DNA from 4 places in the Streptomyces sp. WZ-12 genome. Region 1 is predicted to be linked to each of the others. Evidence: riboswitches for the same ligand, from Rfam matches in the RefSeq annotation. Region 1 holds a riboswitch; each other region holds the start of a gene.

Region 1 (5,885 bases):
CCTTGTGCCGGTGAGCGCCGACGCTCCGACGTCCGGTACGGATGGCTGCGGGATGGCGTGCCGCACGCCGCGCGTCAGGGCCTGTCCGGTGCCGCACCGGCACCCTCGTCGTCGGCCGCGTCAGCCGCGTCAGCCGCGTCAGCCGCGTCGGACGTCTCGGTCGCCGGCGGCAGCGGCTGTTCGGCCCAGATGACCTTGCCCTGGGGGGTGTAGCGGGTGCCCCAGCGCTCGGTGAGCTGGGCCACCAGGAACAGGCCGCGGCCGCCCTCGTCGGTGATCGCCGCGTACCGCAGGTGCGGCGAGGTGTTGCTGCCGTCGGCCACCTCGCAGACCAGGCTGCGGTCCCGCAGCAGCCGCGCCGTCACCGGCGGCGAGCCGTAGCGGATCGCGTTGGTGATCAGTTCGCTGACCACCAACTCCATGGCGAAGACGGCCTCGGCGAGGTCCCACTCGGTCAGCTTGTCGGAGATGTGGGAGCGCATCTCCGCGACCGCCGCGGGGTCGAACGGCACCTCCCACGCGGCGACCCGGTCCGGGCCGAGCACCCGGGTGCGGGCGATCAGCAGCGCCACGTCGTCCCGCGGGCGGTTCGGGAGCAGACGGGCCAGCACCGCCCGGCAGTTCTCCTCCGGGGACCGGCCCGGATGGGACAGTGCCCCGCGCAGCAGCTCCATGCCCTCGTCGAAGTCCCGGCTGCGCTCCTCGACCAGCCCGTCGGTGTAGAGCACGATCTGGGTGCCCTCGGGCAGCCGCAGCTCCGCGGTCTCGAAGGGCACGCCGCCCAGTCCCAGGGGCGGGCAGGCCGGCAGGTTGGGGAACTCCACGGTGCCGTCTGGGTGGACGAGCGCCGGCGGCGGGTGCCCGGCCCGGGCCATGTCGCAGCGCCGGGTGACCGGATCGTAGATCGCGTACAGGCAGGTGGCGCCGGTGATCCCGGTGCCGCTGCCGGTGTCCGCCTCCTCCTGGTCGATCTGCTCGACGAGGTCGTTGACGTGGCCCAGCAGCTCGTCGGGGGTGAGGTCGAGGGTGGAGAAGGTGTGCACCGCCGTGCGCAGCCGGCCCATGGTGGCCGCGGCGTGCAACCCGTGGCCGACGACATCGCCGACCACCAGCGCCACCCGGCTCCCGGACAGCGGGATCAGATCGAACCAGTCACCGCTCACCCCCGACTGGGCGGGCAGGTAGCGGTGCGCCACCTCCATCGCGCTCTGTTCGGGCAGGGTGCGCGGCAGCAGACTGCGTTGCAGGGTCACCGCCAGCGCGTGCTCCCGGGTGTACCGCCGGGCGTTGTCGATGCTCAGCGCGGCCCTCGCGACCAGTTCCTCGGCCAGCGACCGGTCCTCGTCGTCGAACGGCTCCGGCCGTTCCGAGCGCCAGAAGCTGGCCACGCCCAGGATGTTGCCGCGGGCCTTGAGCGACGTGGCGATCAGCGAGTGGACGCCGTACGCCACGATGCGGTCGCCCTGCTCCGGGTCCTGCAAATGCCAGTCGCGGGTCGTCGACAGATCGGGCACGACCTCGGAGTGTCCGCCGACCATGCCGCGCGCCTGCGGAGTGCCGCCCACCAACGTGATCGAGGTGCCGGAGGGGCGGAAGGGGTGGTCGGCGCGGATGCCGTGCGTCGCGGTGCGCAGCATCTGGTAGGCGCCGCCGGCGGCCGGCTCGTCGCCGTGCAGGACGGGTGCCGCCAGGTCGACGGTCACGAAGTCGGCGAAGCCCGGCACCGCGACCTCCGCCAGCTCCTCGGCGGTGCGCGCGACGTCCAGGGTGGTGCCGACGCTCACCCCGGCCTCGTACAGCAGCCGCAGCCGTTCGTGGGCGACCTCGGCCCGGCCCGAGAGCAGCCGCAGCTCCGTGGAGTCGCGGATGGTGGCGACCGTCCCCGTGCCGGCGGCGTAGCGGTCGGTGGGCCGCTGGTTCACCGCCAGGAGCCGGCCGCCGGCCTGGTGGATCTCGTCGGTGGCCGCGCGGCCGGAGGACAGCAGCTCGGCCAGCCCCGGGGCGAGGTCCGGCAGCCGGGCCACCTCCTGTCCCTCGGCGTCCTCGGGCAGTGCCAGCAGCCGTCTGGCCTCGTCGTTGGCCAGCAGCAGCCGCCCGTCGCCGCTGACGATGACCACGCCCTCCCGGACGGCGTGCAGTACCGCCTCGTGGTGCTCGTACATGCGGCCCATCTCGACGGACCCCAGCCCGCGGGTCTGACGTCGCAGCCTGGTGGTGATCACCCAGGTGGCGGCGGTGGCGAGCACCAGCGCCGCGGCGCTGATGCCGAAGATCGCCGGGAGGTGGGCGGCGATGGCGCGGCTGACGCTCGCCACCTTCATCCCCGCGGACACCAGGCCCACCACCGAGCCGTGGGCGTCGGTGACCGGGACCACGGCCTGCACCTCGTGTCCGAGCGGGCCGTTCACGCTCTCCACCGCCACCTTGCCGGCCAGCGAGGGCTTGATGTCGCCGACGAAGCGCTTGCCGATCTCCGCGGGCTCGGGGTGGGTGTAGCGGATGCCGTGGGTGTTCATCACGACGATGAAGTCGACCCGCGCGCGGTTCCGGGCGGCCTCGGTGAGGGGTTGCAGCGTCTTCGTCGGGTCGGGGGAACGGAGCGCGGCCGGCAGCCCGGGGGAGTGCGCGAAGGTCTCCGCGACGGCCACCGAGCGGTTGCGCGCCTCCTGCTCGGCGTCGTGCCGGGAGGTCAGCAGCAGCGCCCCCAGTACGCCCAGGACCACCAGGAGACCGACGACGAGTTGGAGCAGGAAGACCTGCCCCGCGACGCTCTGCGGGCGTCGTTCGGTCAGTGACCGTACCGTTGCGCGCCGATATCGGCCGGACCCTGCGGCCATGCTGCTATTTCTAACACTCCCGGGGCAGGGCTGCCCATGGATGCGCGGCGATCCGTTACGGAACGTGATCGAGGGGGCGGCTTGCGCACTCCCCGGCGTTGGTGCGGGATGGCGTCTCGACCGAGGAGCGCGGGTCCGGGCGGTCGGGCCTGATGGGTGGGAGTAGCGGGAGGGACCGGTGGATGGTGTCTGGTGGGCGCAGCCGCGGGCACCGTCTGGGGCTTCCCGTTCGCGGAGTCCGCGGCGCCGTCCAACTCGGCCCGAGCGGCGCGCAGTTGCCCTGTTCGTCACCCCAACCGCTGGGTGGCCGTGCCGGGTTCGCCGACGCGTCCGCCGTCAAGGTTCGGTCAAGTAGTTGCGTCCATGTGCAAGTAGACCGGTATGCTGCTGGGCATTCGAGGAAATCGAAGGCACCTCGTTCGGTGAGGCGTCTGCACGGACACAGGCCACTGACCCCACGACGTCGAGAGACGCCCAGGTTCAGGACAGGTCTCCCCGGGTTAAGGGGTGACCCCAAGTGGCTGCCCCGGCAAGGGGATTACGCCGTGGAGTGCCAAAGCTCTGACGAGTAGGGGTGAGCCGGCCCGTGCGCCGGTCCGCTCCTTGCCGTGCCCGTGATGGCGCCCCGGGCGCCCCGGCCGGGAGGAGGCGAGGGACATGGACGGCCATTGCAGTAGTCCGGGCCACAGTTGGCCCCGCACCCGTATGTCCTCGTTGACCTCCGGCACGCGGTAACACCCCTCCTCTCCACGCCCGCTTCCGCCCGTCCGCGGCCCCACCGGCACGGCTCCCCGCCGTCCCGGCACCCGGGCTGCCCACTCGCGGAACGGTGCCGCCGCGTGCCCCCGAACCTCCCCCGGACGGGGGACCGGGAGGCCGTCATGACCGAACTGTCCACCACCGCACCGCCCACCCCGACGCCGTCCTCCGCGGTCCTCGACGACGCGCACACCGGCGACATCCGGGGCGCGCTCGGCACCATCCGGCAGGGCGACACCGCCCCGCGCCGGGGCCTGTCCGCCAAGCTCAAGACCCTGTTGGCGATCGTCGGCCCGGGCCTGATCGTGATGGTCGGCGACAACGACGCCGGCGCCTTCGGCACCTACACACAGGCCGGCCAGAACTACGGCACCAGCCTGCTGTGGACCCTGCTGCTGCTCGTCCCCGTGCTCTACGTCAACCAGGAGATGGTGCTCCGGCTCGGCGCCGTCACCGGGGTCGGGCACGCCCGGCTCATCCTGGAGCGGTTCGGGAAGTTCTGGGGCGCGTTCTCGGTCATCGACCTCTTCCTGCTCAACGCCCTCACCCTCGTCACCGAGTTCATCGGCATCACCCTCGCGGTCGGCTACCTCGGGCTGCCGAAGGTGCCGAGCGTGCTGGTGGCGGCGGCGATCGTGGTGATGGCCGCGTCGACCGGCTCGTTCCGCCGGTTCGAGCGCACCGCGATAGCCCTGTGCGCGGGGTCGCTGCTGCTGGTGCCGATCTACTTCATCGTGCACCCGCCGGCGGCGCAGATGGCGCACGACTTCGTCGTCCCGGGCCTGCCGCACCACTCCCAACTGTCGGACGTGATGCTGCTGATCATCGCCATCGTGGGGACCACCGTCGCCCCCTGGCAGCTCTTCTTCCAGCAGTCCTACGTCATCGACAAGCGCATCACCCCGCGCTTCATGCGCTACGAGAAGGCCGACCTGTGGATCGGCATCGCCGTCGTGGTCGTCGGCGCCGCCGCGATGATGGGGTTCTGCGCGGCCGCGTTCGCCGGGCACGGCGAGTTCGGCAACTTCACCGACGCCGAGGACGTGGCCGCCGGCCTGACGAAGTACGCCGGCCGGACCGCCGGCGTGCTGTTCGCCATCGCCCTGCTGGACGCCTCCATCATCGGCGCCTCGGCCGTCTCGCTCTCCACCGCCTACGCCATCGGCGACGTGCTGGGCCTGAAGCACTCGCTGCACCGCGGCGTGCGCAGCGCCAAGGGCTTCTACGCGGTCTTCGCCGGGCTCATCCTGGCCGCCGCGGTCATCGTGGTCATCCCCGGCTCCCCGCTCGGGCTGCTCACCGAGGGCGTGCAGACCCTCGCCGGGGTGCTGCTGCCCTCCGCCTCGGTCTTCCTGCTGCTGCTCTGCAACGACAAGGCCGTGCTCGGACCGTGGGTCAACGGGCGGGCGATGAACGTCTTCACGTCCTTCGTCGTCGCCGTCCTGGTCGCCCTCTCCATCATCCTGACCGCCGCCGTGCTGTTCCCGCACATCAGCTCGGACGCGATCCTCGACATCATGGGCGTCTGCGGCGTCGCCGGCATCCTCGCCCTCGGCTACGCCGAGGCTCGCCGGCGCCGCAAGGGCTGGGCACTGGCCGCGCGCGTGGACCGCACGGGCAAGGAGGAGTGGCGGATGCCGCCGCTCGACCACCTGCCCACGCCGATCATCTCCACCGGCCGCAAGGTGGGCCTCACCGCCCTGCGGGCCTATCTGCTGGCCGCGATGGTCCTGGTCGCCGTCCGCATCGTGCAACTCGCCCTGGGGCACTGAGCGTTGTCACGCGCGTAGTCCGGGATGGCGTGTCCGCCGTTTCACCGTCCCGGGGCCGGCCAGTCACCCGCACTCCTGCCGGCCGGCAAGCCCACACCGCACCGAACAGAGAGGGGAGGGCAGCAGTCATGCGCCTCCTGAACCAACTGAACCAACTGGACCGACTCCCGCGTCCCCGTACCGGTTCCGATCGGCGCCGCGATCGGCAGGCCGTCCCCGACCACCGCTGCCCGCGGGTCCGACTGGCCCTGCACGACGGGGCCGAGCGCACCTACCTGTTGGAAACGCCGGACAACTGCACGCTCTGCCCGGGCCCGCAGACGTCCTACGAGCCGCGGGTCCACCTGGCCTACCTCCTCGCCCGGCAGGGCCACGATGCCCACTGGTTGGCCGACTTCGCCGATCTTCCGCTCCCCGCGGCCGATCGCCTCACCGAGGCGGCGGCCACGCCGCGGGGTCGCGCCTGACGTTGCGGGAGCACGGGGCCGGTCCCTGAGCCGGCCCCCAGGGGCCCGGC
Region 2 (5,885 bases), 7.3 Mb from region 1:
GGCCCGGGCGGTCTGCGGGTGGTCGCCGGTGAGGATCACCGGTCGTAGCCCGGCCTGGCGCAGCCCGGCCACCAGTGGAGCGGAGCCGGCCCGCGGAGTGTCGGCCAGTGCCACGAACCCCAGGAACTCCAGCCGTGTCAGGGGCTCGTCCAGCGCGTCGGGCGCTTCGTCGGGAGCGAGCCGGCGCCGGGCGACGGCCAGCACGCGCAGCCCTTGGCTTGCCAGGGAGTGTGCGCTCTCCTCCGCATCGGCGGGGACGTCCGCGCAGCACGGCAGCACGACTTCCGGTGCACCCTTGATCACCATCAGGTGCGCGCCACCGTCCGCGGTGTGCTGTCCGAGGGCGGCGGCGTAGCCGCGGCTGGCTTCGAAGGGCTGGGCGTCGATCTGCAGCCAGTCCGGGTCGTCCTGGGCCGCGGCCAGGACGGCTTCGTCGGTGGCGTGTGCGTGCACTCCCGTCTCGTCGGGGCGCGGGCAGGCACGGGCCGCGGCCTGCAACACCGCGGCGGCTTCGGGGGCGTTGGCGGCGTGGGTGACGCCCTGGGCGGTGACGAGGTGCACGACGTGCAGCCGGTTCTCGGTCAGGGTGCCGGTCTTGTCGAAGCAGATGGTGTCGATACGGCCCAGCGCCTCCAGGGTGCGCGGGGTGCGCACCAGTACCCCGCGCCTGCTGAGCCGGCGCGCCGCAGCCATCTGCGCGACCGTCGCCACGAGCGGGAGACCTTCCGGGACCGCCGCCACGGCCACCGCCACGCCGCCACCGACGGCTTCGCGTACCGGGCGCCCGCGCAGCAGGGACAGTGCGGTGACGGCCGCCCCGCCGGCGAGGGTGAGCGGCAGCACCCTCTTCGTCAGTTCCTGCAACCGTGCCTGTACCCCGGCCGCGGCCGGAGCCCGCGAGGCCAGGGACGCGGCGCGTCCGGCCTGGGTCTGGTCACCGGTGCCGACCACGACGGCCCGGCCGCGGCCCGCGACCACGGTCGTGCCTTCGTAGACCATGCAACTGCGGTCCGCCACGGCCGCGCGTGGTGTGGGGGCCACCTGTTTGCGGGTCGGCAACGACTCGCCCGTCAGGGCGGATTCGTCGACCTCCATGTCGACGGCTGCCAGGAGTCGGGCATCGGCGGGCACCACGTCGCCGGTGGCCAGTTCGATCAGGTCGCCTGGCTTCAGCCGGGCGGCGTCGACGACCGCCGTCGCCCCCGCCCGGGAGTCGGTGATGCGCCGGGCCGTCTGTCGCTGGCCCACCGCGAGGGCGGCCAACGCGCGCTCGGCGCGCACTCGTTGCACCCCGCCCACCATGGCGTTCATTCCCAACGCCCCGGTGACCAGGAGGGCGTCGACGGTGGACCCGAGGACCGCCGAGGCTGCCGCGCCGACCGCGAGCACGGGGGTGAGGGGGTCGTCGAGTTCCGCGCGCACGGCCGCGACCAAGGACATCGTGAGGCGCGCCGGGGCGAAGACCGGTAATCGGGCCGCGGCATCCGCGCCGGTGCGCAGCCGCGACAGCATCGTGGGGGCGGTTCGGGGCATGCTGGCCAGCCGGGACAGTGCCTCGTCGGGGTGCAGGGCGTGCCACGGTACGCGCGGACCCGGGTGGGGCGCTCGGCGGCCGAGCGAGCCGTACGCGGCCCGCCACCCCGAGAACAGGGCCGCACCGGCCGCCGCGTTGACGGGGCTGAGCCGGACCCCGGTCGGCAGGAGCATGCGTCGGGCGGGCGAGCCTCCCGTGACCACCAAGAGCCCGGACAGCGCCGTCCCGGACTGAGCGAGGACCGTGGAACGACGGCTGACGGAGCGCGCGGCAGAGGTGGCTGCCAGCAGCCGCCGCACTCCCTCCAGACCGTTCAGCGCCAGGACATCGGCATCCCAGACCACCGTGCTGCGCCCATCGGTGACGGACACGGCGAGATCACCGGCCAGCAGCCCCGCGAGCACCTTGTGGCTCCCGGCGTCCTCGTGGTCGATGCGCGTGACGGTCACCACCACTTTGCCGTCGTCCTGCAGCCCGCGCACGACCTCGGCCAACGGCCGTTCGGGGGCGACGACCGTGTCCGCCAGTGACGCGAAGTCGCCGAGGGAGGGGTCGTCCACCATCACGACGTTCAGGCCGGCCCGGCGGGCGGCGTCCAACACCGACTCGGCTCGCGGGTCGAGCTCCCACCCGACGAGCACGGTGCCGATGTCCTCCCCACCCGTGGAGGCGATCATCAAACCGGTGTCCGCCGGCTCGTTGTCGGAGGCCAAACGGAGGCTCACCGCAGGCCGGTTGGCGCCACCGGCCGCGTCGTCGACGCCGCGCAGCGCCGCGGTCGCGGCGTGCCAGAGCCGGTCGTGGTCCCACGAAGACGTGCCGGGGTCGACGTCGAGGACCGTCCGCCGTGGGCTGCGCAGGGCTCCGGGGTGCAGAACCACGGTGTCCACGAGTTCCAGTCGGCGCAGCCGCTCGACGCTGCGGACCAGCACTCCGCCCTGGGCCAGGGCGCTGCCCACGGCGGCCGTGAAGGCCGTGGGGCCGTAGCGTGCCGCCTTCGGTGATCCGGCCAGGACCGCTTCCGCGGCACCGGCCAGGCTGCGGGTGAACACCAGCGTTGCGGCTGCTCCCACGAGGCTTCCCGTGACCGCGGTGTCGGCGTACTCCTCGCCCGGATTCCGCCGGAGCGGTGGCCGGGACAGCCCGGCCCCGGACAGGCTCGGCCGGTCCGGCAGGCAGAGGCTGTCGTGTGCGGCGTCGAACGCGGCGGCTCGGGCCAGCGCCTCCGCCAACTGCCCCGTCCGCAGCGCCCCGTCCAGCACGAGCGCGGTCGGCGACTGGCCCAGACCGTGCGTGGCGGCGTTGACCGCGGCCAGCACCAGGTCGGTGCCGGTCGTACCGAGCCGGCGGCGCAGCACGTCGCGGACCCGGGAGTCCTCCCGGAGCAGCGTCACCGCCGCGGTGACCAGCCGCGGCGACTTCTGCAACCGCATCACCTGTGTCGTCAACGCCGTGGCGATGCCCGCCGCGTCGCAGGCCAGGACCATCGCCGCAGCACGCACATCGGCGGCGCTCCCCGGGTGCGGAAGGTGTGGTTCCGCCGTCCCGTCGGAGTCTTCCAGTCCGTACCGGGCGGCCAGCTCCGTCGCCCGGCGTTCGACGGTGCCGACCAGGGCCTCGTCGGTCGCCCGCACCACCAGCCGGGACAGCCTGCCGTCCCAATAGGCAAGGAGGACATCGGGATGCTCCAGCAAGGCGGCGGCCACCTTCTCCGCAGCCTCCTCCAGGGGCGCAGTATCGGCGGCCCCGGGGTGCGGACGCAGGGGCAGTTGCAGACGGCTGCCGGCCCGCCAGCAACCGTCCGCAGGGGCAAGCGCGTTGCGGGCTACCCGGGCCATGCGCACGGCCGTCGCCGACGCCTCGGCCGCGGCGCTCGCCGCGGTGCGCACGCCGGTGGAGGAGAGTTCGGCAGCGCCTCGCCGGAGCGCGTCGGCCGGGGAAGCGAGATGCGTGACGACCCGGGCCGGAACGGCGAGCGCCACACCGAGGCCGGCCGCAGGCAGGCCGGTCAGTAATCGCAGAACCACTGTCCTACTTTCGCGAGAGAGCCACACCGGTCGGGACCGCGGTGCGGGGAGAAAGAGCCATGCCCGGGACGGCCGGGCGGCCGACGGATTGGTGGCGGGCGGGTCAGCCGGCCGCCTGCCTCGACGGCGTTTCGGCGTCGATCGGCACCGCGCCGTCGCGCCGGCCGTGCGCCTGCGGCGATCGCGACTTCCGCGCGCCCTTCGCCCGCTTGTCGGCAGTGGCAGGGGCCGTTGCCGACCGCTGCTGTGCACCGGTCGGCACGGCGTCTGCCCCGTCGCTCTTACCGGGGTTCTGCTGAGTCAGCCACACGACCGCGGCGCCTGCGGCCGCCACCGGCCACTCGACCAAGCCCACCGCACCCAGGATGCCGACACCGGCATACACCGCGACCCGACGCGTCGCGGGAGACACCGAACCGACCACCTCCAAGGCCCCGTCCAAGGCCCCTTTCGCCAGGGAGGCACCGGGGACGTGGTTCACCACCGCCTGTACCGCCCCCATGGGGCCCGAGCGCTCCACCGGGCGCGACGAGGACGGGGGAGGTAAATGGGCGCTCTCGCTCACAAGATCTCCTGTTTCCGGTACGAACACGTCACCAACTCGCCGTGTTCCCTTGGCGTTTACCTACGTCGCCTACGGTCTCCGTAAACGTGCCTTGACGCTGTCCGTGCTTGACAGTGTCCGTGCGCGTTCGTGATTCTCGACATGTGCAGCACCTCGTTAGGTGAGGCGTCTGCGCGGACACAGGCCGCTGACCCCGAACGTCGAGAGACGCCCCGGGTCAGGACAGCTCGCCCCGGATTAAGGGGTGCGCCCAAGCGGCTGCCCGGCCAACGTCGGCCGGGAATACGCCGCGCAGTGCTGAAGCTGTGACGAGAGAGGTGCCTACCCGCGTCGCGGAGGCTCCTCGGCCCATGTCCGGCACCCACGGGTGCCCAGGCCGCGAGGAGGTGAGGGGCTTGAGTCCCTGGCATAGTCCGGACCCCGTTTTTCCCAGGCCGACCCGCCCGTCACCGCCCGGCCGCCGCTGACGCCGCTCACCCCCCTCCACACGCCGCCCCTGCCCGCGAGGCGCTGAGGCACGGCGCGTGGTTGCTTCCTGCCGGTGTGCGCGGCCGGGCCCGTTCCCCCTCGGAGCCTGCTGTGCGCATTCACCTGACATGGCCCAACCTGGCCGCTACCGGCCTCACCCTCGCCGTACCCGACATCACCCCCGACGCGCTACGCCCCCTGCTGCGGCGGGCGTTGGCCCATGCCGGGCCCGTCGTGTCCAGTGCCGCCGACGCGGCGGGTGCGGGCCCCCTCGCCCGTCTGATGCTCCCGCTCGCCGTCTGCGTGGTGCAGCAGGCGCTCGCAGGCCCCGCGCACACTCCGGAACGCGCCCCCGGTGGCGGCTCACCCCAGGGGGCACAGTCTTAACCCCCGCACCTTCGCCAACCCCACTCCCCCGATCTCGTGCACCCTCCAGCAGCTCCTGGCGTTGTTCAGGCGAACCATGCGCCCGCGTAAGGGCGTTGACGCGGGGACAGTGCCGCGCCAACACCGATGCTCCGACGATCGGTCGCCCGGAGTCCCCACGGCAGACCGCATGGCGCGATGTCGGCCCAACTTCCCGCTGAGGCCGGCGCGTAGAAACACTAAAGATGCGCCGCCGTATACCCCGACGGCGTCAACTTAACCAATTCTTCTCGCCGTTCCGACGCACGTAGCGACTGCCGGAGTCGCGGCCGCATGCGCCTTCACATCAAATCGCGGCCCCACAGCGGCGATTCATCGAACACGCAACGCAAAGGCCGGAGCCCACCCACATCACAACAGAGCAAAAAGTAAGACAACCCTCCGATGACTTTCAGAGAATGGCGCGGAGCGCCGCCTTGCGCCCCATGTCGCACACACCGTGCCGGGCCGCACACGCCGTGTCGAAGCGTCCCCAACGGCGCTCCCGCAAGCGAGGTTTGAGGAGTAATTTGTGCCGGCTGAACACGCCGATCATGCCGATACCGAAGCCGCGAGCCGAAACTCGCTGAAAGTTGAAGAAATAACCGTCACCAACCCTGATGTGACGAGAAGGGCGATTGGCGCAGCGGCGATCGGAAACGTCACCGAGTGGTTCGACTTCGGTGTCTTCGCCAACCTGACCCCCGTGCTCACCGCGGTCTTCTTCACCGGCGCGGGTCAGACCATCGGCACGATCGGCACCCTCGGCCTGTTCGCCGTCGCCTTCCTGGTGCGCCCGATCGGCGGCATGTTCTTCGGCCCGCTCGGCGACCGCATCGGCCGCACCAAGGTCCTCTCCATCACCGTCATCATGATGGCCATCGGC
Region 3 (5,885 bases), 7.9 Mb from region 1:
GCCACACGACCGTTCCGCGCCCGCTGTCGTCGCCGCACGAGCCCGCGGACCTGCCCAGGGCGCCGATCCACCGCATTCGCGGCCTCATCGTCGACTGCGAGACCCGACGGGTTTCGGTCGGCGGGCAGCAACTGAAGCTCACCTGCATGGAGTTCGAGCTGCTGGCCCATCTGATGGCCAACCGGCGCCGGGTCTACAGCCGTGAGCAGCTGATGGCGCTGGTGTGGCAGCAGACCGCCGTAGGGGACATGCGCACGGTCGACGTTCACATCGCCCGTCTGCGTCGGAAGCTGGGCCCCGGGCATCGGGCGTTGATCCGCACCGTACGGCAGGTCGGCTACGCCTTCGAGCCGTCGGCCACGGCCAGGCCCCGCCCCTGACCGTCGGCCACAGACAGGGCCCCGCCCCTGATGAAGGAAGCCCGGCGACCGGCTCGTTGGGCTTCGCCGTCCCGTCACGCTGACCATGCAAGGGATACCCACCGTCATGCGATTCCTGCCCCGTACCCTCCTCAAGCAGACCAAGCGCCCCGGCACCGAGGCGACGGCCGTCCGGCCCCACGAGCTGGTCACCCTCCACGTCCATTGCGACCAGGGTGCCGAAACCCAGGTGCGCGCGCTGTGCGTGCTGGCCCTGAGCCGGCCCGGTGCGCGCGTCGAGGCCGTGCGCGTCGACCCGTCCGACGTGTTCACCACCCACCTGCAGATGTTGGTCACCCTGGACGGCACGGAGACCGGCCTGCTGGACCGACTCGTCGACATGCTCTCCGGCATGCCGCCCGTGCGCGACCTGCACTGGCACCGGGACCGGCACGACGATCCGCGTTCCCTCACCTCCGCCATGGAGAGGGGGTTGTCCGGTGCGTGCGCTCACTGAGTCCGACGTTGTCCTTCTTCCGGCGCGCACGACGACCACGGAGCTCACGGTCGCCGAAATCACCGCCGTGACGGCGTTGTTGAAGGCGGTGGCCGGCCCCATCCGGCTGCGGTTGCTACAGGCGCTGGCCGATGACCAGGAGCTCGCCGTCGGGGAGCTGACGGAATGCGTCGGCGCCCCCTACGCGGCCGTCTCCCAGCACCTCGGGCGCCTGCGGGCCGCGGGCCTGGTCGGGGTCCGCCGCAGCGGCCACCGCGTGCTCTACCGCACCACCAACCCGCACCTCCCGTCGCTGCTCGCCGCCGCCCGGCACCTGGCGGCCCGTCCGGCACCGACGGGGCCGGTCGGCGCGGTTGAGCACGCGGCGGAACGACAACACGCGTAGATACGGCAGCGAGGCGGTCGGCGACGCGGGGGCGGAGAGCCCGCGTCGCCGACCGCCTCGCTGTGTCGGCCCTATCTGCCCGGGGGTGTGGTGGCGGCGGCGGTGATGCGCTCGGCCGCGGATAGCGGCAGGTCGGCGTAGTGGGCGAGCCAGTGGGCGTCGTGGCCTTGCTGGGCGAGGAGGTAGGCAAGGTGGATGCGCGGTTCGTACCTGGCGCACGGCCCCGTGGGGCTGGGGCAGGTGTTGGGGCTGTCGAGCAGGTAGTCCCGCTCGGTGCCGTCGTGCAGGGTCAACTGGAGGTGTGGGCAAGAGTGGTGGGTGGTGTGCGGGGCGGGTCGGTCGTCGGTGGCGTGGTGCCGCCGGCGGGCCGGTGCGGTGAGCTTGGTGAGGTGCGGGAGAAGGCGCATGAGGGCCTCCCTCCTCCGTGAGGGGGCGGTGGGGGGTGGCGGCGGGTGGGGAGGGGTCCCGCCGCCACCCCGGTCGGGGGATGGTCAAGCGCCGGCGCGGGTGGGTCAGTTGCCGAGGGCGACCTGCACGATCTTGATGACGACGAGGACCATCGCGATCAGCAGGTAGGTGCGCAGGGCGCCCATGCCCAGCTTGCGGCCGGTGGACATGGCGGGTCGGGTCAGCGTGACGAGCGGCGGCATGCGCCATGACTCGCGGCCGGTGCGGTCGATCGGGTCTTCCTTGGTGGCGGTGCGCCGGCGGGTGAAGGCGTAGCCGGCGGCCAGTACCCCGGCGACGCCGCAGCCGGCCATGATGTCGAGGATCATGCTCGCGCTGATGTCGGGGAAGAGCACCGAGGCGGTCAGGATGATCGACAGTGACACCAGGACGCCGACGACCGCCGCGGTGAAGGCGTTGGTCTTGGGCCCGTTCACCCATGGTCCGAGGACCTGCTTGTCGTTGCAGAGCAGCAGCAGGAAGACCGTGGCGGAGGGCAGGAGCACGCCGGCGAGGGTCTGCACGCCCTGGGTGAGCAGGCCGAGCGGGGAGCCGGGGATCAGCACGATGGTGGCGGCCGCGGCGACCAGGCCGGCGTAGACGGCGTAGAAGCCCTTGGCTCCCTTGATGCCCCGGTGCAGGGAGTGCTTCATCCCGAACACGTCGCCGATCGCGTAGGCGGTGGACAGGGAGACGGCGAAGGCGCCGATGATCGCCGCGTCCAGCAGGGCGATGGCGAAGAGGACGCCTGCCACCTTTCCGGCCTTGGCCTCGATGCCGGTGATCAGGCCCGCGGTGTCGGTGAAGTTGCCGAAGCCCTTGGTGCCGGCGAAGGCGGCGGCGACCAGGCCCATCATGGCGGCGGCGCCGATGATCACGATGGCGATGCCGATCCACAGGTCGGCCTTCTCGTACTTCATGAAGCGCGGGGTGATGCGCTTGTCGATGACGTAGGACTGCTGGAAGAACAACTGCCAGGGCGCCACCGTAGTGCCCACGATGCCGATGATCAGCAGCATGACCGTGGCCAACTCGCCGCTGCCGCCGGGGATGACGGGGACGACGAAGCCGTGCGCCATCTGCGACGCCTTGGGGTGGAGCATGAAGTAGAGCGGGACCAGGAGCAGCGACCCGATGCACAGCGCGACGGCGATCCGCTCGAAGCGACGGAAGGAACCGGTGAACGCGGACGCGATGATGATCGCGGCGGCCAGGATCACCGAGCCGGTCTTGGGCAGGCCCAGGTAGTCGGCGGCCATGGTGATGCCGATGAACTCCGTGACCAGCGTCAGCGCGTTGAGCAGGAACAGGTCGATGACGGAGAACGCGCCCCAGAACTTGCCGAACCGCTCCAGGATCAGGCGCGCGTGCCCGACCCCGGTGACGGCGCCGAGTCGGAGCACCATCTCCTGGTTGACGTACAGGACGGGAACGAGCAGCAGCAGGGTCCACAGCAGGCTGGTGCCGTAGTTCTGGCCGGCCTGGCCGTAGGTGGCGAAGGCGCCGGCATCGTTGTCGCCGACCATCACGATCAGGCCGGGGCCGACGATCGCGAGCAGCGTCTTGAATTTGGCGGAGAGCCCCAGGCGCGGGGCGGTGTCGTCGACCCTGATGGTGCCAAGCGCACCGCGGATGTCTCCGATGTGGGCGTCGTCGAGCACCGCGCTGGACTGCGGCGGAGTCGATGGCGTGGCGGTGGTGGTCAGGTTGGTCATGAAAGCCTCCCGTCCCCCAACGGGGGAGGTTTGGGGCACGCAGCGGCGATCCCCCTGCGAACGCGCAGCACAGCGCCCCGGCACGGCCGGTGGCCGCACGGGTGCGTGGGGGGAGGGTGCTCTCGCGCAGGAGGTTGTTACTGCGTACCGGAGGTCGAAGAAGACATCGGAGATGACATACGCATATGGGGCCGACTGTGGCCCGGACTACTGCAATGGCCGTCCATGGTGTCTCTCGCCTCCTTCCGGCCGGGGCGCACGCGGGCGCCAAACGGACACGGCAAAGAGCGGACCAGTCCACGATGACTGGCTCACCCCAACTCGTCAGAGCTTTGGCACTCCACGGCGTAATCCCCGTACAGGGGAAGCCACTTGGGGTCACCCCTTAGGTCGGGGAGACCTGTCCTGAACCTGGGCGTCTCTCGACGTCGTGGGGTCAGTGGCCTGTGTCCGCGAAGACGCCTCACCGAACGAGGTGCCTCGATTCCTTCTCTTCGAACGGCTGAAATCCTACCCTCGTACTTGCGTGGGTACGCAAGTCTTTGACTCAACCTTGACCGGTGCCCGCACGGCGGGGCGGCCCCCACGGTGCCGTGCCTGGGAATTGCGGTGGGACGGGCGCGCGTGCATGGGCCGCCTGGCCGGCAGTGCGCGGCTCAACTCCTCCCATCAGAAGCCGGTCGCCGCACGACAGCCGGTGCCTATCGGGCTCGATCGAGGTCCAAGGGCGAACTCGGCCGCCCAGCGCGCCCATTCGACCCGGCGGCCACGCTCCGCCCAGCTGCCCGCGCAGCTCACCCGCACACCCCTTCCGCCAGTCAACGCGTCAACTCCCCTCCCCGCGAGGCGCGTTCAAAGACTCACCGTCCGCCTTCACGGGAGGCGGCGTAGATAGGGGTCGGTCGACCGGCGCGGCAGGAGGCGGACGCGTGCGTCGACGACGGTGCAGCCGTCGGGGCGGGCGATCACCGGGTTGCACTCGACCTCGGCCAGTTCGGGGAGGTCGCCGGCCATCTGGGAGAGGCGGACCAACAGGTCCTTGAGGGGGGCCGGATCGGCCGGTGGGGCGCCGCGGTGGCCGAAGAGGAGCGGAGCGCAGCGGGGCGTGGTGAGCAGGTCATGGACGTCGGTGTCGGCGAGCGGGGCGAGGCGGGCGGCGTGGTCGGCGAGCAGTTCGCTGGTGGTGCCGCCGGGGCCGAAGACGACCAGGGCGCCGAAGACCTCGTCCTGGACGACGCCGGCGAGGAGTTCGGCGCCGCGTTCCGCCATCGGTTGGACCAGTGCGCCGGTCATCGCCGTGCCGAGGCGGGCGGCCAGATCACGGAAGGCGGTCCGCACGGCGTGCCGGCCGCGCAGGTCGAGGAACCCGCCGCCCCGCTCGGCCTCGTGGACGAGGTCGGGTCCCTGGGCCTTGAGGGCCACCGTGCCGGAGCGGCTGGCCAGTCGGGCGGCGGCGTCGACGGCCGCCTCCTCGGTGGTGACGTATGCCTGGGGAAGGCGGGGGATGCCGTAGCAGTCCAGGAGGCGGGCGGTCCGGCGGGCGTCCAGCCAGCCGCCGGTCGGGGCCTCGGCGAGGAATGCGGCGACCAGTGCGCGGGCCCCGGTGGCGTCGGCGCCGACCGGTTCCACGGGGCGCCCCGGCGGTCGGGCCAACCACTGGGCGCGCGCCACGGCATGGCGTAGCGCGCGGGCCGCCGACTGTGCGTCGCCGTACGAGGGGACGGCCCGCCCGTCGTCCGCGTGCAGCAGTCGGACGCGTTCGGGCTGGTCGGGCCGGACGGCGAGGATCGGGCAGCGGCCGCCAGCGGGCATGAGGGCGGAGGGGGTGAGTGCGGTGTTCGGGTCGGTGCCCACCCCAGTGGTCAGGGCCGTGGGGACCAGCGCGACCAGGATGGCGTCGACCGCTCCGGAGGCGGCGAGGCGGTCCAGGCATCGGCGCAGCACCTCCGCGGTGACGGCCGGCGTGGCGTCGATCGGGTTTGCGGCGGTGGCGCCTTCCGGGAGCGCGTCGAGCAGTTCCTCCGTGAGGGCCAACGCCAGTTCCGGCACGGCGAGTTCGGCGTCGGTGCAGGCGTCGGCGGCCAGTACGCCGATCCCGGCCTCGTTGGAGAGCACGGCGATGCGCGGGCCGTTGGGCAGGGGTTGGGAGTGCAACAGGGCCGCGGTGTCGAGGAGTTCGCCGAGGGTGTCGGTGGCGGTGATGCCGGCCTGTCGGAACAGGGCGCGCCGGGTCATGGTCGGGACGGCCGCGGCCGCGGTGTGCGAGGCGGCGGCCCGGCGTCCGGCCGCCGAACGTCCCGTGTCGACGGTGAGCACCGGCATCCGCCGGGTGACCCGCCGCGCGGTACGGGAGAAGGCGCGGGGGTTGCCGAACGACTCCAGGTGCAGCAGGGCCAGTTCGGTCCGGCCGTCGCACTCCCACCACTGGAGGAGGTCGTTGCCGCTGACGTCCCGCTTGTCGC
Region 4 (5,885 bases), 7.5 Mb from region 1:
GGATGAACGATTCGCCAGCAATGAGGCCGACTCACCCCACCGGCCAGCGCCTGGTAGGGAGCCCTCCAAGGTTGGGTCAAGCGCCTGTCCGCGTGCCTCGTCACGCGGCTACATTCAGCGACACGAGAACACCTCGCCAGGCAGGCTGTCGGCGTGCGCGCGGGTCACCGACAGCCAAAGGCGCCCGGAATTCCCTGGCGGCGCTCCCCGACCCGGGGGAGGTCGCCGAACGACGGCTCCCTTGAGGGAACTACGTCCCACCTCGGAGGAGCTGCCGCGGGTCCGTCGCCTATGGAGTGGCCGCTTCGGGACTGGCATCCCGTGTCCCCTCCGCACCACACACGTTGAACATACCGTCAGCTCACCTGACGACATTTCCGTAGAAGTCGGTTGTCCAGGTACTCGCCCTGAAAGGGGTTTTCGATGGCAGTGCGTAGGAAAAAGCTGATGGGAGCGGTGGGGTTGGCGTTGTGCGCTTACGCGCTCAGCGTCGGCCTCGACCAGGGGCTGGTGGCCCCGGCATCCGCGGGACAGGATTCGAGCGAACTCGTTCGACCAGCAGGCCGCGACAAAGTCCCCCTGGTCTCGGGCCTGTTGGGCCACCTGCCCCTCCCGGGACCGGCGCGGAGCCGGCAGGAGGGAGCGTACTGGACCGCGCAGCGTATGGGCGAAGCGCTCCCCGTCGACGTGGCACGCGTCGTTCGGCTGGGTTCGGACCTGTCGGAAGCCCTCGAACAACTCAGCCTCGCTGGTGTGCTTCCCCGGACGGCCGAGCACTTCGAGGGGATGCCCATGGTGGGAACGTTCTTCTACGACGGCAGCCCGGTGAGCGGTAAGGCCACGTACTGCACAGGCAGTGTGGTGCACAGCGGCGGGCACAGTCTTGTCCTGACGGCCGGGCACTGCGCCCTCGGCCTCACCCACGCCAGGCACGCGATCTTCGTGCCCGACTACCATTTCGGATACTCCGCCGCCGCCCAACCCCACGGGTTCTACCCGGCGACCCGCCTGTTCGTGGACCCGCGCTACCGGGCCAACACCAAGCAAGCGGTATCAGACCTGGATCTGGCCTTTGTCCAGGTCGACGCGAACGACAGGGGCAAGAGGCTCGAAGACGTCACCGGGGCCCTGACGTTCGCCCAGACCCCGCGGTACAACAACCACGTCACGGTGATCGGCTATCCCTACTCCGCCGCGGTCAACCCCGCCCACAAGGCCGTCCATTGCGACGTCGCCACCAAGCGGCTGCTGGGCTTTCGGCAGATGCAAATGGAGTGCAACGGCTTCTACGGGGGCGTCTCCGGAGGCCCGTGGATCAGTGACTACAACCCTTCCACCGAGACCGGCAGGGTCATCGGCAGCGTTGGCGGCTACAACGGCGGCGGGAACGATGCCAACGCCGACAACGTCACCTACTCACCCCTGTACGGCAAGGACGCCCAAGACCTCTACAACGACGCCAACGCAGGCCGCGCCGTTCTGCGCCCACACTCCTACGATCCGGCCACTGCCAGCACAGGATGAAGACCACCCGCGCCAGAGGACGCACTCTGTTCTCATGTCCGGTGCGGTTGTGGGTACTTGGCGCAGGATAGACAGGTGTCGGGCTCGCCCTTCGCCGAGTAGTGGTGGCTGACCAGGGGCTTCAACTGAGGTCGGCGGCCTTCGAAGCACCAGCGTCCGCGACCTACTCCAGCGCCCAACAGGCGTCCTCGGCATGAAACCGGTCAGAAGTACTCGATGGCAGCAAGGGCTCTGACGACCGACCGCAGTATGCGTGAGCAGCGGGAGCCGACCTCCTCGACCGGCTCCCGTACTGCCAACACGCATGTCTCCCAGACCACAAGCGAGTTGATCGCCGAGGGTGACTGGCCGGCAGCGCCCACGCGTGTGGGATCGCCGACTGGCCGGCCGGGTTGCTGTAGCCCGCGATCCGCAGGCCGTCGCCGCAGTCGGAGGTGGTGTCGACGTCGAGCCAGAAGCCCCTGCCGCAGTACAGCAGTACGCGGTGGCGGGGACGCAGGCTTTTCACCGCTGGGGCGCTCCGACCTACTGGCGCAAGGGGCTTACCGCTGGCAGGAGTTGGGGGTGCCATCGAGCCAAGGTTGGGGCAACACTTGCGCCCAGGTGCAATCATGGCACTACGCTCAGGCATCAGCAGGCACCTCACTGGCGAGGCTCCTGCACGAACATTGACCGCTGGACGGCCCTCGCTTCGCAACAGTCCGGCCCGCCTCGCCCTTCGTTCCTTCACGGCTCATCAACTGGCGTCATTTCCCTCGCCGTTGACTGACTCTTCCAGGATGCGCCCATGCACCTTCTACCCCGTCCAGGCTTCCGGCGCCTCAAGGACCCCGCACGCCCCCTGACGGTGCATTGCGCCCTCCAGGCCGTGTGCGACGGGCACGCGATGAACAAGACGCTCACCCTGTTCTCGCACATGTTCACAGGCACCGACGTGCGAGTGGACAGTCGGTGCACCGTCAGGCCGGACGGCAGAGTCAGCGTGCTCGCGCAAGTCGCCCTCACCCCGGACGCCTCCGCCACCGCCGCGCTGGAACGGCTCGTCGTCCACCTGACCCGCGAGCCCGGTGTACGCAACGTGCGCTGGCACCTGCACACCAAGAACACCCCCTCGGCCCCTCCCCGGCCACCCGGTCCGGACGACGAGAAACCCTCCCAGGGAACGGCCTGAGCGGGGACAACCCGAGCGAGCGCCGCTGCGCGGACTTCGTAGCAGCCCCTCGGCCTTTGCTGATCGGCCACCCGGGCCACGCACGCCACTTTCGACGTCGGAGCAGGCTTCCGTGCAGGCGGCTCGCGCGGGGTCAGACCGTCCGCAGGCATGGGACTTTTCCTCAACTGCGTTGATTTCTTGGGGGGTTGTTGAAGCGGTGTTCATTTGCGCGGTGACGCAAGTGGGGTAGCGTTCCGGTGGCTGGAAACGGGCACCTCGTTCGGTGAGGCGTCTGCACGGATACAGGCCACTGACCCGACGACGTCGAGAGACGCCCAGGATCAGGACAGGTCTCCTCGGCTTAAGGGGTGACCCCAAGTGGCTTCCCGCCCGTCCGGGTGGGGATACGCCGTGCAGTGTCGAAGCTCTTACGTGGAGGGTGTCTGTCCGGCGCAGGCAGGAAGGCTTCCCTGTCGTGAGCGTAACGACGCATCCAATATTGGAGGTGGTCAGGATGGTTCCTGATGGACATACGCGGCCTCACATGCAGCCTGGCCTCGTGAAGGTAGACGCCTGAGTCATTCCCTCGCGCTGTGACCGCGCGTGAGGCGTGCCGCGCATTCCACGGTCAACGGGATGCCGCGCGGCGGCTCGCTTTCGTTCCAGCGGCGCCGCCAGACGTCCGCCCGTTGGCTCTTCATCGCTCTTCAACGGCTCGCCATGGAGCCGTTTTTCGCCACGCCCGTACGCGGGTGCTCCCGCCTGTGGGCGTACGGTTCAGGGAGGCAGATACATGGCTTTTGGCATCACTCGGCAGACTCCCGATCAAGATCCCCGTCAGGAAGGGAGCCGTGCCCTTGTTGGCACGGCGGTGCAGGATCCCGCGCATGTCGGGGACATCGTCGGTGCGTTGGGAACCATCCGCCAAGGGGACAGCGGTCGGCGGCGGTCGTGGGGGCAGCGCATCCGCGCGCTACTGGTGATCATGGGGCCCGGACTGATCGTGATGGTCGGGGACAACGACGCCGGCGGCGTGTCGACGTACGCTCAGGCAGGCCAGAACTACGGCATGAAGCTGCTGTGGACCCTGGCTTTGCTGATCCCGGTGCTCTACGTCAACCAGGAGATGGTGGTCCGTCTCGGAGCGGTCTCCGGTGTCGGGCACGCCCGGCTGATCTTCGAACGGTTCGGCACGTTCTGGGGTGCCTTCAGCGTCGGTGATCTGTTCCTGGTCAACGCGCTGACGATCGTGACCGAGTTCACCGGCGTCTCCCAGGCACTGAGCTACTTCGGGATACCCGCGTACGTGGCCGTCCCGATGGCTGCCGTGCTGCTGTTCGCCGTGGTGGCCGGGGGGTCCTTCCGGCGCTGGGAGCGGTTCTTGTTCCTGCTGATCGCGGTGAACGTGGTGATGTTCCCCATGGCGCTGCTGGCTCATCCGAAGGTCGGCACGGCCGCTCAGGGTTTGATCCCGCAGTTCCCCGGCGGGCTCGACTCCACGCTGCTGCTCGTGATCGTCGCCATCGTCGGTACCACCGTCGCCCCGTGGCAGCTGTTCTTCCAGCAGTCGAACGTGGTGGACAAGCGGATCACGCCGCGTTGGATCCGTTACGAGCGCGCGGACCTGTGGATCGGCATCGCTGTCGTCATGGCCGGCGGTGCGGCGATCATGGCGACCGCGGCCTTCGTCTTCCACGGCACGGACCTGTTCGGTCAGTTCAGCGACGCCGGTGGTGTGGCGAACGGGCTGCGGGAACACGGAAGTTCGGCCCTGGGGGCGCTGTTCGCGATCCTCCTGCTGGACACCGCCCTCATCGGCGCCAACGCCGTGGGACTGGCCACCGCCTACACCTTCGGGGACACCTTCAAAAAGCGGCACTCGCTGCACTGGAAGATGTCCGAGGCTCCCTTGTTCTACGTCGGTTACGCCCTCCTGATCGGCATCTCCGCCACGGTCACACTCGCGGCGAACGACCAGGTCCAGGGCCTGATCACCCAGGGCGTCCAGGCACTGGCGGGGGTCCTGCTCCCTTCGGCAACCGTCTTCCTCGTCCTGTTGTGCAACGACCGGCCGGTGCTGGGCCCGTGGGTGAACACCGCCAAGCAGAACATCGTCGCGGGCCTGATCGTCTGGACGCTGGTGCTGCTCTCACTGGCACTGACCGCGGCCACCTTCTTTCCGAACCTGACCACAACGCAATGGGAGGTCGGTCTCGCTGCCGGCGCGGCCGTCGGCGCTGTCGGCGGGACCTTCGTTGCCCTGCGGTCGCGGCATGCGGCGAACGTCGCCGCCGCGCGCGTGGCCGCTTGGCTACACGCCATGGACCAGGATGATCCAGCCGTACCCGAACCCCTGAGCAAGGCAGACCGCAAGGCGTTGCTGGAGGCCGACCGCAAGGCGTGGCGCACCCCCGCACTCTCCGCCCTGGAGAAGCCGAAGTTCTCCCCCCTGCGCCGAGCCGGGCTGCTCACGCTGCGCGGTTACCTGGTCATTGCGGTCGGCTTGGTCATCGTCAAAATTGCCCAACTGGCCGCAGGACACTGACCGTCGGCCCGCAGCCACTTCGTGGGGCGGCAAACGGCCGCCCCACGCATCCCTCTGGCACGACAACGTGTCACCGGAAGTGCACTGTGCCTGGACGGCCGTCCCGTCCCGGTGGCGGTCCCGCCGCAGTTCGTCCGCACGGCGCTGCGTCGAGTGTCGGTAGGGGCGGCGTGGGCATCTCACGCGTGCCCGTGGTGCGGTGTGCGCCGGGTGTAACGCCAGGCACTCGCGGCTCGTGACGGAATCGAAATTCGATCTTCCTAAGCTGCTGTCTCTGGGCTGCTGCCGCTGACGGGGGCAGTCCGGCTCAAGGGAGTGGACACGCCGCGGAGTGGAGTTTTGGTGGCAACTGGCGCGAAGGACGGCAGCGTCCGTACGGTCTGTTCGTACTGCGGGGTGGGCTGCGGGATCGTTCTGGACGTGGCGCGGGACCCTGCCGACGGTCGGCTCCGTGGGGCGAAGGTGTCCGGGGACAAGGCGCACCCCGCCAATTCCGGCCGGCTGTGCACCAAGGGGGCGACCAGCGCGGACGTGATGGCCGCTCCGGGGCGGGCGGCGAAGGCGCTGGTGCGTGCCGAGCGCGGCGCCGAGCCCGTTGAGACGGACGTGGACGAGGCCATCGAGTCGGTCGCGGGCCGGCTGCGGACGATCCTCGACGCGCAC

What was found. A riboswitch is a leader RNA that binds a small molecule or an ion and turns the genes downstream of it on or off. The one in region 1 is predicted to bind magnesium.
Region 2: another riboswitch for magnesium. It lies ahead of PV796_RS37085 (hypothetical protein); the one in region 1 lies ahead of PV796_RS04525 (NRAMP family divalent metal transporter).
Region 3: another riboswitch for magnesium. It lies ahead of PV796_RS39380 (NRAMP family divalent metal transporter); the one in region 1 lies ahead of PV796_RS04525 (NRAMP family divalent metal transporter).
Region 4: another riboswitch for magnesium. It lies ahead of PV796_RS37705 (NRAMP family divalent metal transporter); the one in region 1 lies ahead of PV796_RS04525 (NRAMP family divalent metal transporter).

What each region holds. Positions count from the first base shown of each region.
Region 1 covers NZ_CP118574.1:1,108,808-1,114,692, reverse strand. The annotation lists gene PV796_RS04535 (serine hydrolase domain-containing protein) at 1-14, shown strand, start outside; gene PV796_RS04530 (SpoIIE family protein phosphatase) at 75-2,837, opposite strand; M-box (ykoK) riboswitch at 3,245-3,418, shown strand; gene PV796_RS04525 (NRAMP family divalent metal transporter) at 3,719-5,368, shown strand; gene PV796_RS04520 (hypothetical protein) at 5,497-5,835, shown strand.
Region 2 covers NZ_CP118574.1:8,453,139-8,459,023, reverse strand. The annotation lists gene PV796_RS37095 (cation-translocating P-type ATPase) at 1-3,561, opposite strand, end outside; gene PV796_RS37090 (hypothetical protein) at 3,665-4,126, opposite strand; M-box (ykoK) riboswitch at 4,272-4,450, shown strand; gene PV796_RS37085 (hypothetical protein) at 4,706-4,981, shown strand; gene PV796_RS37080 (MFS transporter) at 5,622-5,885, shown strand, end outside.
Region 3 covers NZ_CP118574.1:8,962,046-8,967,930, reverse strand. The annotation lists gene PV796_RS39400 (winged helix-turn-helix domain-containing protein) at 1-380, shown strand, start outside; gene PV796_RS39395 (hypothetical protein) at 487-876, shown strand; gene PV796_RS39390 (ArsR/SmtB family transcription factor) at 860-1,261, shown strand; gene PV796_RS39385 (hypothetical protein) at 1,333-1,668, opposite strand; gene PV796_RS39380 (NRAMP family divalent metal transporter) at 1,774-3,423, opposite strand; M-box (ykoK) riboswitch at 3,732-3,905, opposite strand; gene PV796_RS39375 (bifunctional acetate--CoA ligase family protein/GNAT family N-acetyltransferase) at 4,297-5,885, opposite strand, start outside.
Region 4 covers NZ_CP118574.1:8,604,531-8,610,415, reverse strand. The annotation lists gene PV796_RS37720 (trypsin-like serine peptidase) at 424-1,524, shown strand; gene PV796_RS37710 (hypothetical protein) at 2,312-2,695, shown strand; M-box (ykoK) riboswitch at 2,946-3,123, shown strand; gene PV796_RS37705 (NRAMP family divalent metal transporter) at 3,588-5,222, shown strand; gene PV796_RS37700 (bifunctional nitrate reductase/sulfite reductase flavoprotein subunit alpha) at 5,565-5,885, shown strand, end outside.